Regions from separate parts of the Arthrobacter sp. 001422645 genome, predicted to be linked through region 1. Evidence: riboswitches for the same ligand, from Rfam matches in the RefSeq annotation. Region 1 holds a riboswitch; each other region holds the start of a gene.

Region 1 (2,251 bases):
CTGTTCATCGATGGTGATCATGCGCCGTGAGCCTACCGGCGGACTCGCGTCAGTGGAAGTCCGGGCCCGACGCTGTTCTGCCGGCCGGTCACGCAAAGGCCCGCCGCCCGCCTAGCCGAAGAAGTGCTGCCGGAGCTGGTTGGTGAGCTGGCCGATCTCCGTCAGGAAGCCGTCGTGCCCGATCGGCGCCTCGATGGTGTGCACGGCAACCTCGCCCGGCAGGGCGGCCGCAAGCGCGCGGGTCTGGGCCGGGAAGTAGAGCCGGTCCGAGTCGACGGCTGCCAGCAGGAATTCCGCCGTGGCCGGAGCCAGGGCGTCCGCGAGGGCGCCGCGGCCCCGGCTGATGTCGTGGCTCATCAGCGCTTCGGTGATGGCGATGTAGCTGTTCGCGTCGAAGCGGCGGACGAGCTTGTTGCCCTGGTGGTCAAGGTAGCTCTCCACCTGGTAGCGCCCGCGCCCGGCGAGCGAACCGGCTTCCAGCGGTGCCTCCGGGTCCTGGGCCTTCCGGCCGAACCGTCCGTCCAGCTCCGCGGCGGAGCGGTAGGTGATGTGCGCGATCCGCCGGGCCAGCGCCAGGCCTGCTTCCGGCTGCGGGCCCCCGTAGTAGTCGCCGCCGTTGAAATTGGGGTCTTGCCGGATGGCAAGCGTCTGGGCCTGGGCGAAGGCAATCTGTTCCGCGGTGCTGCTGGCCCCCACCGAAAACACGCCGCAGCGCCGGACCCGGTCCGGGTAGCTGACGGCCCACTCCAGGGCACGCGCTCCGCCCAGCGAACCGCCAAGCACGGCGTACCAGCTCCGGATGCCCAGCGCGTCTGCCAGCCTGGCCTCGGCCGCCGTCGTGTCCCGCAGGGTGACCAACGGGAAACGGGAGCCCCAGGGCCGGCCGTCCGGTGCCGGCGTCGAGGGTCCCGTCGAGCCGTAGCAGCCGCCAAGGATGTTGATCGAGACAACGAAGTACTTGTCCGTGTCCACGGGGGCACCGGGGCCGGCGAGCTGCTCCCACCAGCCCGGTTCCTCGCCGGCGCCCCGGGTGACGTGGGTGTCCCCGGTCAGGGCGTGTTCGATCAGCACCGCATTGGAGCCGTCCGGGTTGAGGGTCCCCCAGGTCTCATAGGCGAGGGTGACGTCCGGCAACCGGGCGCCGGATTCGAGGTCCAGGTCGCCGATCGGGAGGTACTGGACTGTTCCATCCAGGACAGCGCCTTCGGAGACAGGGGCTGCCTGGGGGTGGGAGGTCGTGTTTACGGGTGCACCCTGGCGGGTGACGGCAATCGTCATGTGAGGACCTAACTTCGCGCTTGCCCACCGTCAGCTGACCGGCAGGCCAGGTCTTCACCCGGGGCACCCCGCCGCAAAAGGAGGGTTGCCGGCCAGCAAGCCGGGGCTGTCGCTGGCACTCATGACCTGCACTGAGTCTACGAAACACGGCGGCGGAATGGCGAAGATTGTGACTTCCATGTGACAGCCGTACGCGCCAGCACCGCAGTTTCCCCACCTTCGAAGGCCGTGTCCGGCGGGCCGCCCCGAAGTCTCGGCGATTCCCGGCGTCATGCCCGCAAAGGTGGGGAAATTCGGCGTTAACGTGTCTCAGGCGTTCTTGGCCGCCCGGAATCCGGCTTCGAGGTCCGCGAGGATGTCGTCGATGTGTTCCAGGCCCACGGAGAGACGCACGAGGCCCGGGTTCACGCCCGCAACGGCCTGCTGTTCCGCCGAGAGCTGGCTGTGCGTTGTCGACGCCGGGTGGATGACAAGCGAGCGCACGTCACCGATGTTCGCCACGTGGGAGTGCAGCTCCAGGGCATCGACAAAGCGCTTCCCGGCCTCCGCTCCCCCGCCGATATTGAAGGCCACGACGGCGCCGGTCCCCCGGGGACCGTACTTGCGGCCGCGCTCGTACCAGGGGCTCGACGGCAGCCCCGCGTAGGCGACCGATTCGACGTCGTCCCTGGCTTCGAGCCATTCGGCCACCTTGGTGGCGTTGGCGACGTGCCGCTCCACGCGCAGGCTCAGGGTCTCGATGCCCTGGGCAATGAGGAAGGCGTTGAAGGGCGAGACTGCCGAGCCGAGGTCGCGCAGGAGCTGCACGCGTGCCTTGAGGATGTAGGAGAGGTTGGCGCCCAGGGCGCCGTCCTTGCCCAGGTCCCGGGCGTAGACCAGCCCGTTGTAGGTGGGGTCCGGGGTGTTGAAGCCCGGGAACCGCTCCGGATCCGCGCCGAAGTCGAAGTTGCCGGAGTCCACGATCACGCCGGCG
Region 2 (2,251 bases), on a different contig from region 1:
CTGCCGCCCTCGCGCGCTGGCGTGTGGGTGCGGACCGTCCGCTCACCGTCATTGACCTGGCGCCCAGCCATGATTTCGACCCGCAGGTGGCGGAACTGCCGGGAGTGGAGCTCATCACGCTGGAATCAGTCCACCTCGCTGCTCCCCCGGCCGACGCCGAAGCGCTGCGCCACGCCCGCGCCCTGGTCCGGCAGGCGGCCGTCCGCTTCGAGGAACAGGATGCGGTCCGCGCCGTGGACTCGGCCGTCGTGGCCCTGCGCGAGCACCTCCATCAGGTCCTCCGCAGCGAAATGGAACGCGTCGGCAAACAGCGTGGCCGGGTCGCCTCGGCTGACGACGTCAACCTCGCCCTCCGGCACCTGCTCCGGCGCCTGCTCCATACCCCGACGGTCCGCGCCCGGGAGCTCGCCGCCCTCGGCCGGCAAGACGACTACACCGCAGCGCTCGAGGCGCTGTTCGGCCTCAGCGTCCAGGCCGACAGCCGGAGAACCGCTGTGAGCGGGAACCCGGCCGGGCCGGCCCGTGTGCCCGCCGAAGCGACTGAAGAAACGGCGCCCGAACCAGCCGCTCCGGTCTGCGGCGGAACCCGCGGCCCGGGCGCCGGATGCCCCGGAAGCTGTTCAACCTTCCAGCTCCTGATGCGGCCGCCAGCCGGGATCGCTGCTCCCGCCGCGACCTGCCGCGCGTAACAAACAGCTTCACATTCAGCCGGCTCCTTTCCGCCGGAACGGGGAATGTCCTAGGCTCGAAGCAGGTCACGAGTGCCAGCGCGAAACCCCGGTTTGCTGGCCGGCAACCCTCCTTTCGCGGCGGGGTGCCCCGGGTGACGACCTGGCCGGTCCGGAACGGACCCGGCAAGCGCGGATCCCCGGCATGTGGGGTCCTTTTCGAGCGAGGTCCCATGACGACTGCCACCATTCCCGCCACCACCGAACGCCACGCCGCCGACGCCCAGGCCGGCCCCGAGACACGGTCCGCCATCGCCCGCCGGCCGCTGGCCGCAGTGACGGGCGCCGAGATCCAGGCGCCGCTCATCCAGGGCGGCCACATCCGCTACGCGAACCTGGACTACGGCGCCTCGGCCCCCGCGCTCTCCGTCGTTTCGGCCTACCTCAACGAAATCCTGCCGTTCTACGCCAGCGTCCACCGCGGGGCCGGCTACGCTTCCCAGATCAGCACGTCCGTTTACGAGAATGCGCGCACTATTGTCCGCGATTTCGTGGGCGGCCGCCCGGACGACGCGGTGATCTTCACCCGCAACACCACGGATTCCCTGAACCTGCTGGCCGGCTGCCTGCCCGTCGTCGACGGCGTGCACAGCGGCGACGTGCTCTACCTCGACATCGAACACCACGCCAATCTCCTGCCGTGGCAGGGCGTGCCGCACCGCAGTGTCATTGCCGCACCCACCCTCGCCGGCACGCTGGACCTCCTCCGTGGGGAACTCGCCCACGGCGGCGTCAGCCTGCTCGCCGTCACCGGCGCCTCCAACGTCACCGGTGAGGTCCTGCCGATCCGGGCACTGGCAGCCCTGGCCCACGAATACGGCGCCCGGATCGTCGTCGACGCCGCCCAGCTGGCGCCGCACCGGCGGATCGACATCGCCGCGGACGACGTCGACTACCTCGCCTTCTCCGGGCACAAGCTCTACGCACCTTTCGGCGCCGGGGTGCTGGTGGGCCGTCCGGACTGGCTCGACGCCGGCACGCCGCACCTGGCCGGCGGCGGAGCCGTGCAGGACGCCCGGATCGACACGGTCAGCTGGACCACCGGGCCCGCCCGGCACGAAGGCGGCTCGCCCAATGTCCTCGGCGCGGCCACCCTGGCCCGGGCCACCCAAGTGATCGCCGATCTTGACGTGGACCAGTGGCACGCGCACGAAAACGCCATCCGGTCCTTCCTGGTCGAGGGCCTCGCCCGGATCGACGGCGTGACCGTGCACCAGATCTTCTCGGACAGTGCTTCTTTCGACGCTCCAACAGTCGAGGGGCCGGGGGGCGGTGCTGGCACCGGCACGATCGGCGTCGTCAATTTCTCCCTCGAGGGCTACGACGCGGGCCTGGTCGCGGCGTACCTGTCGGCCGAACACGGCATCGGGCTGCGCGACGGCCGCTTCTGCGCGCACCCCCTGCTCCGGCGGCTCGGTCTGCCTTCCGGTTCGCTGCGGGCAAGCTTCGGCCTGGGTTCCCGGCTGGAGGACGCCAAGCGGCTGCTCACCGCACTCCAGCAGCTACGCCAGACCGGCCTGGGC
Region 3 (2,251 bases), on a different contig from region 1:
TTCCGCCAGCCGCAGCGCGGAGGCGGAGGAATGGTTGACGCGCAGGGCCATCGTCTCCAGGCCCTTGGTCAGCACCCACGCGTTGAACGCTGAGAGTGCCGGGCCGGTGTGGCGCATGAGCTGCTTGACCGGGCCGTCGATGAATTCCTTGGTGCCCAGGATCGCGCCGCCGAGCACACGGCCTTGGCCGTCGATGTGCTTGGTGCCGGAGTAGACCACCACGTCCGCGCCGAGCTCCCCGCAGCGCTGCAGCAGTGGGGTGGCAAAGACGTTGTCGACGACGACCGTTGCCCCGGCGGCGTGCGCCAGTTCGCTGACGGCGGCGATGTCCACGATTTCCTGCATCGGGTTCGACGGCGACTCGAAGAACACCGCCGTCGTGGGTTCCGACAGCGCAGAGCGCCACTGCTCCAGGTCCGGGCCGTCCACAAACACCGTCTCCACGCCCCAGCGGGGAAGGATCTCGTTGAGGATCACGAAGCACGAGCCGAACAGCGAGCGGGCCGCGACAACACGGTCGCCGGCGGCCAGGAGGGCGCCGAGGGCGGTGAAGACGGCGGACATGCCCGAGGCGGTGGCGAAGCAGGCCTCCGTGCCTTCGAGCAGCCGGAGCCGTTCCTGGAACGTGGCCACCGAGGGGTTGCCGTAGCGGGAGTAAACGAAGCGCTCGTCCTCGCCGGTGAAGGCGCGCTCCGCGGCGGCTGCGGATTCGTAGACGAAGCCGGAGTTCAGGAAGACCGGCTCGGACGTTTCCTGGAAGCCGGTGCGGTCGAGTCCGCCGCGGACGGCCTGGGTGTCGGCGCTCCAGCCGGCGGCATCAGGGTTGAAGGTCACTTAGTGCCTTCCGGGGTTGGTGGGCAGGCCGCGGTTCTTCCAGCCGTTGACAGTGCGGTCACCGTGGCGGTCCGGCTCGCCCTCGAAGCCCTCCAGGACGTTGTAGGACGTGAAGCCGGCGTCCGTCGCGGCGATCGCGGCGGCGATGGACCGGGCGCCGGAACGGCACAGGAAAACCAGCTCGGTGCCTTCGCCGTCGGGGGTCTGCTGTTTCAGCTGCTCGATGAACCGCGCATTGGGGAGGCCGCCGGCAAGGTTCCACTGGATGAAGAGCGGAGCGTTCGGCCTGGTGCCGGCAGCTGCGGTGTCCGGGATGCCGATGTGGGCCCATTCGCCTTCGGTGCGGACGTCCACCAGGATGGCGCCGTCCTCCAGCTTGGCCCAGGCTTCCTGCGGGTTGAGGTCCCCGGCGTAGCTCACGCGTGGCCCTCGCCGTCGAACTCAAGGTCATCCACGGCATTGGCGACGGCGGCATCGGCGCTGGCAACCGCGGCCGGCAGCACCACGGCTTGGGCCACGATGACGTTGATGCCGTTGTACGTGGCGGACGGGTTCCCGTGCAGCACATAACCCTCGGCGAGGGCGGCCGAGACCCGCTCGCAGAAGGCCCGGTCATCGGGGCCGGTAAACAGGCGGTAGGCCAGTTTCTCTTCGGCGGCGCCGGGGACGGCGGGGGCTGTGGTGGGTGCTGTATCGGGGACAGCGGGGGCGGACGCGTCAGGCACGACGGATCTCCTTCTTTCACGCTTGCAGCTCGAATTTTCGATGTGCCGAGTATTCACCTGAGGCACCCCGCCGCGAAAGGGAGGGTTGCCGACCGGCCAGTCAGGGCTTGGCGCCGGTTCTCATTACTCACCAAAAACGTAACACCCGCGACGCCGGCAGGCACCGCCGCGCACGTCATGTTAAGTAACGGAATCCGCCGGACCGCAGGGACCCAATCGGCGCTCCCGGGAGGATAATGACGGGAGATGCAGTCCCTTAACCCCGGATGAAATCAGGTGGCCGTGAACGCGTCGGATGCCCCTACAGCCAGCCCCATGCTGCATTTCGGCTGGTTCGTGGGCCACGGCTTCGGTGTGCAGGGCTGGGGTACCCCCGGTTACGGGATCGGCTACGACTGGAGGAAGCCGGCGCTGTACCAGGACGCGGTGCGGGCCTTTGAACGCTCCGGGCTGGACCTGTTCATCATCGAGGATTCCCTCACCGTCCCGGACACCTACGGCGGGAGCGCGGAAGTTTCCCTGGCCCAGGCGTCCTTCGCGCCGAAACACGATCCGCTGGCCCTCGTGCCGTACCTGTTCTGCGCCACGAGGCATCTGGGCATCGTGCCGACCATCAGCGCCTCCTTCTACCCGCCGTTCACCGCGGCGCGGCTGCTTGCCACGCTGCAGCACTTCTCCCACCAGCAGCTGGG

The links. A riboswitch is a leader RNA that binds a small molecule or an ion and turns the genes downstream of it on or off. The one in region 1 is predicted to bind S-adenosylmethionine.
Region 2: it holds a riboswitch for S-adenosylmethionine, as region 1 does, so the genes downstream of both, AC6EUH_RS00130 (aminotransferase class V-fold PLP-dependent enzyme) here and metX (homoserine O-acetyltransferase MetX) in region 1, are expected to answer to the same signal.
Region 3: it holds a riboswitch for S-adenosylmethionine, as region 1 does, so the genes downstream of both, AC6EUH_RS11955 (DUF1737 domain-containing protein) here and metX (homoserine O-acetyltransferase MetX) in region 1, are expected to answer to the same signal.

Annotation. Positions count from the first base shown of each region.
Region 1 is NZ_JCBANT010000003.1:66,071-68,321, reverse strand. Features, by position in the region: gene AC6EUH_RS05340 (DinB family protein) at 1-21, opposite strand, end outside; gene metX (homoserine O-acetyltransferase MetX) at 112-1,278, opposite strand; SAM riboswitch class IV at 1,290-1,405, opposite strand; gene AC6EUH_RS05330 (bifunctional o-acetylhomoserine/o-acetylserine sulfhydrylase) at 1,588-2,251, opposite strand, start outside.
Region 2 is NZ_JCBANT010000001.1:26,873-29,123, forward strand. Features, by position in the region: gene AC6EUH_RS00125 (glutamyl-tRNA reductase) at 1-689, shown strand, start outside; SAM riboswitch class IV at 754-867, shown strand; gene AC6EUH_RS00130 (aminotransferase class V-fold PLP-dependent enzyme) at 902-2,251, shown strand, end outside.
Region 3 is NZ_JCBANT010000010.1:97,934-100,184, reverse strand. Features, by position in the region: gene AC6EUH_RS11965 (O-succinylhomoserine sulfhydrylase) at 1-834, opposite strand, end outside; gene AC6EUH_RS11960 (rhodanese-like domain-containing protein) at 835-1,254, opposite strand; gene AC6EUH_RS11955 (DUF1737 domain-containing protein) at 1,251-1,478, opposite strand; SAM riboswitch class IV at 1,573-1,687, opposite strand; gene AC6EUH_RS11950 (NtaA/DmoA family FMN-dependent monooxygenase) at 1,875-2,251, shown strand, end outside.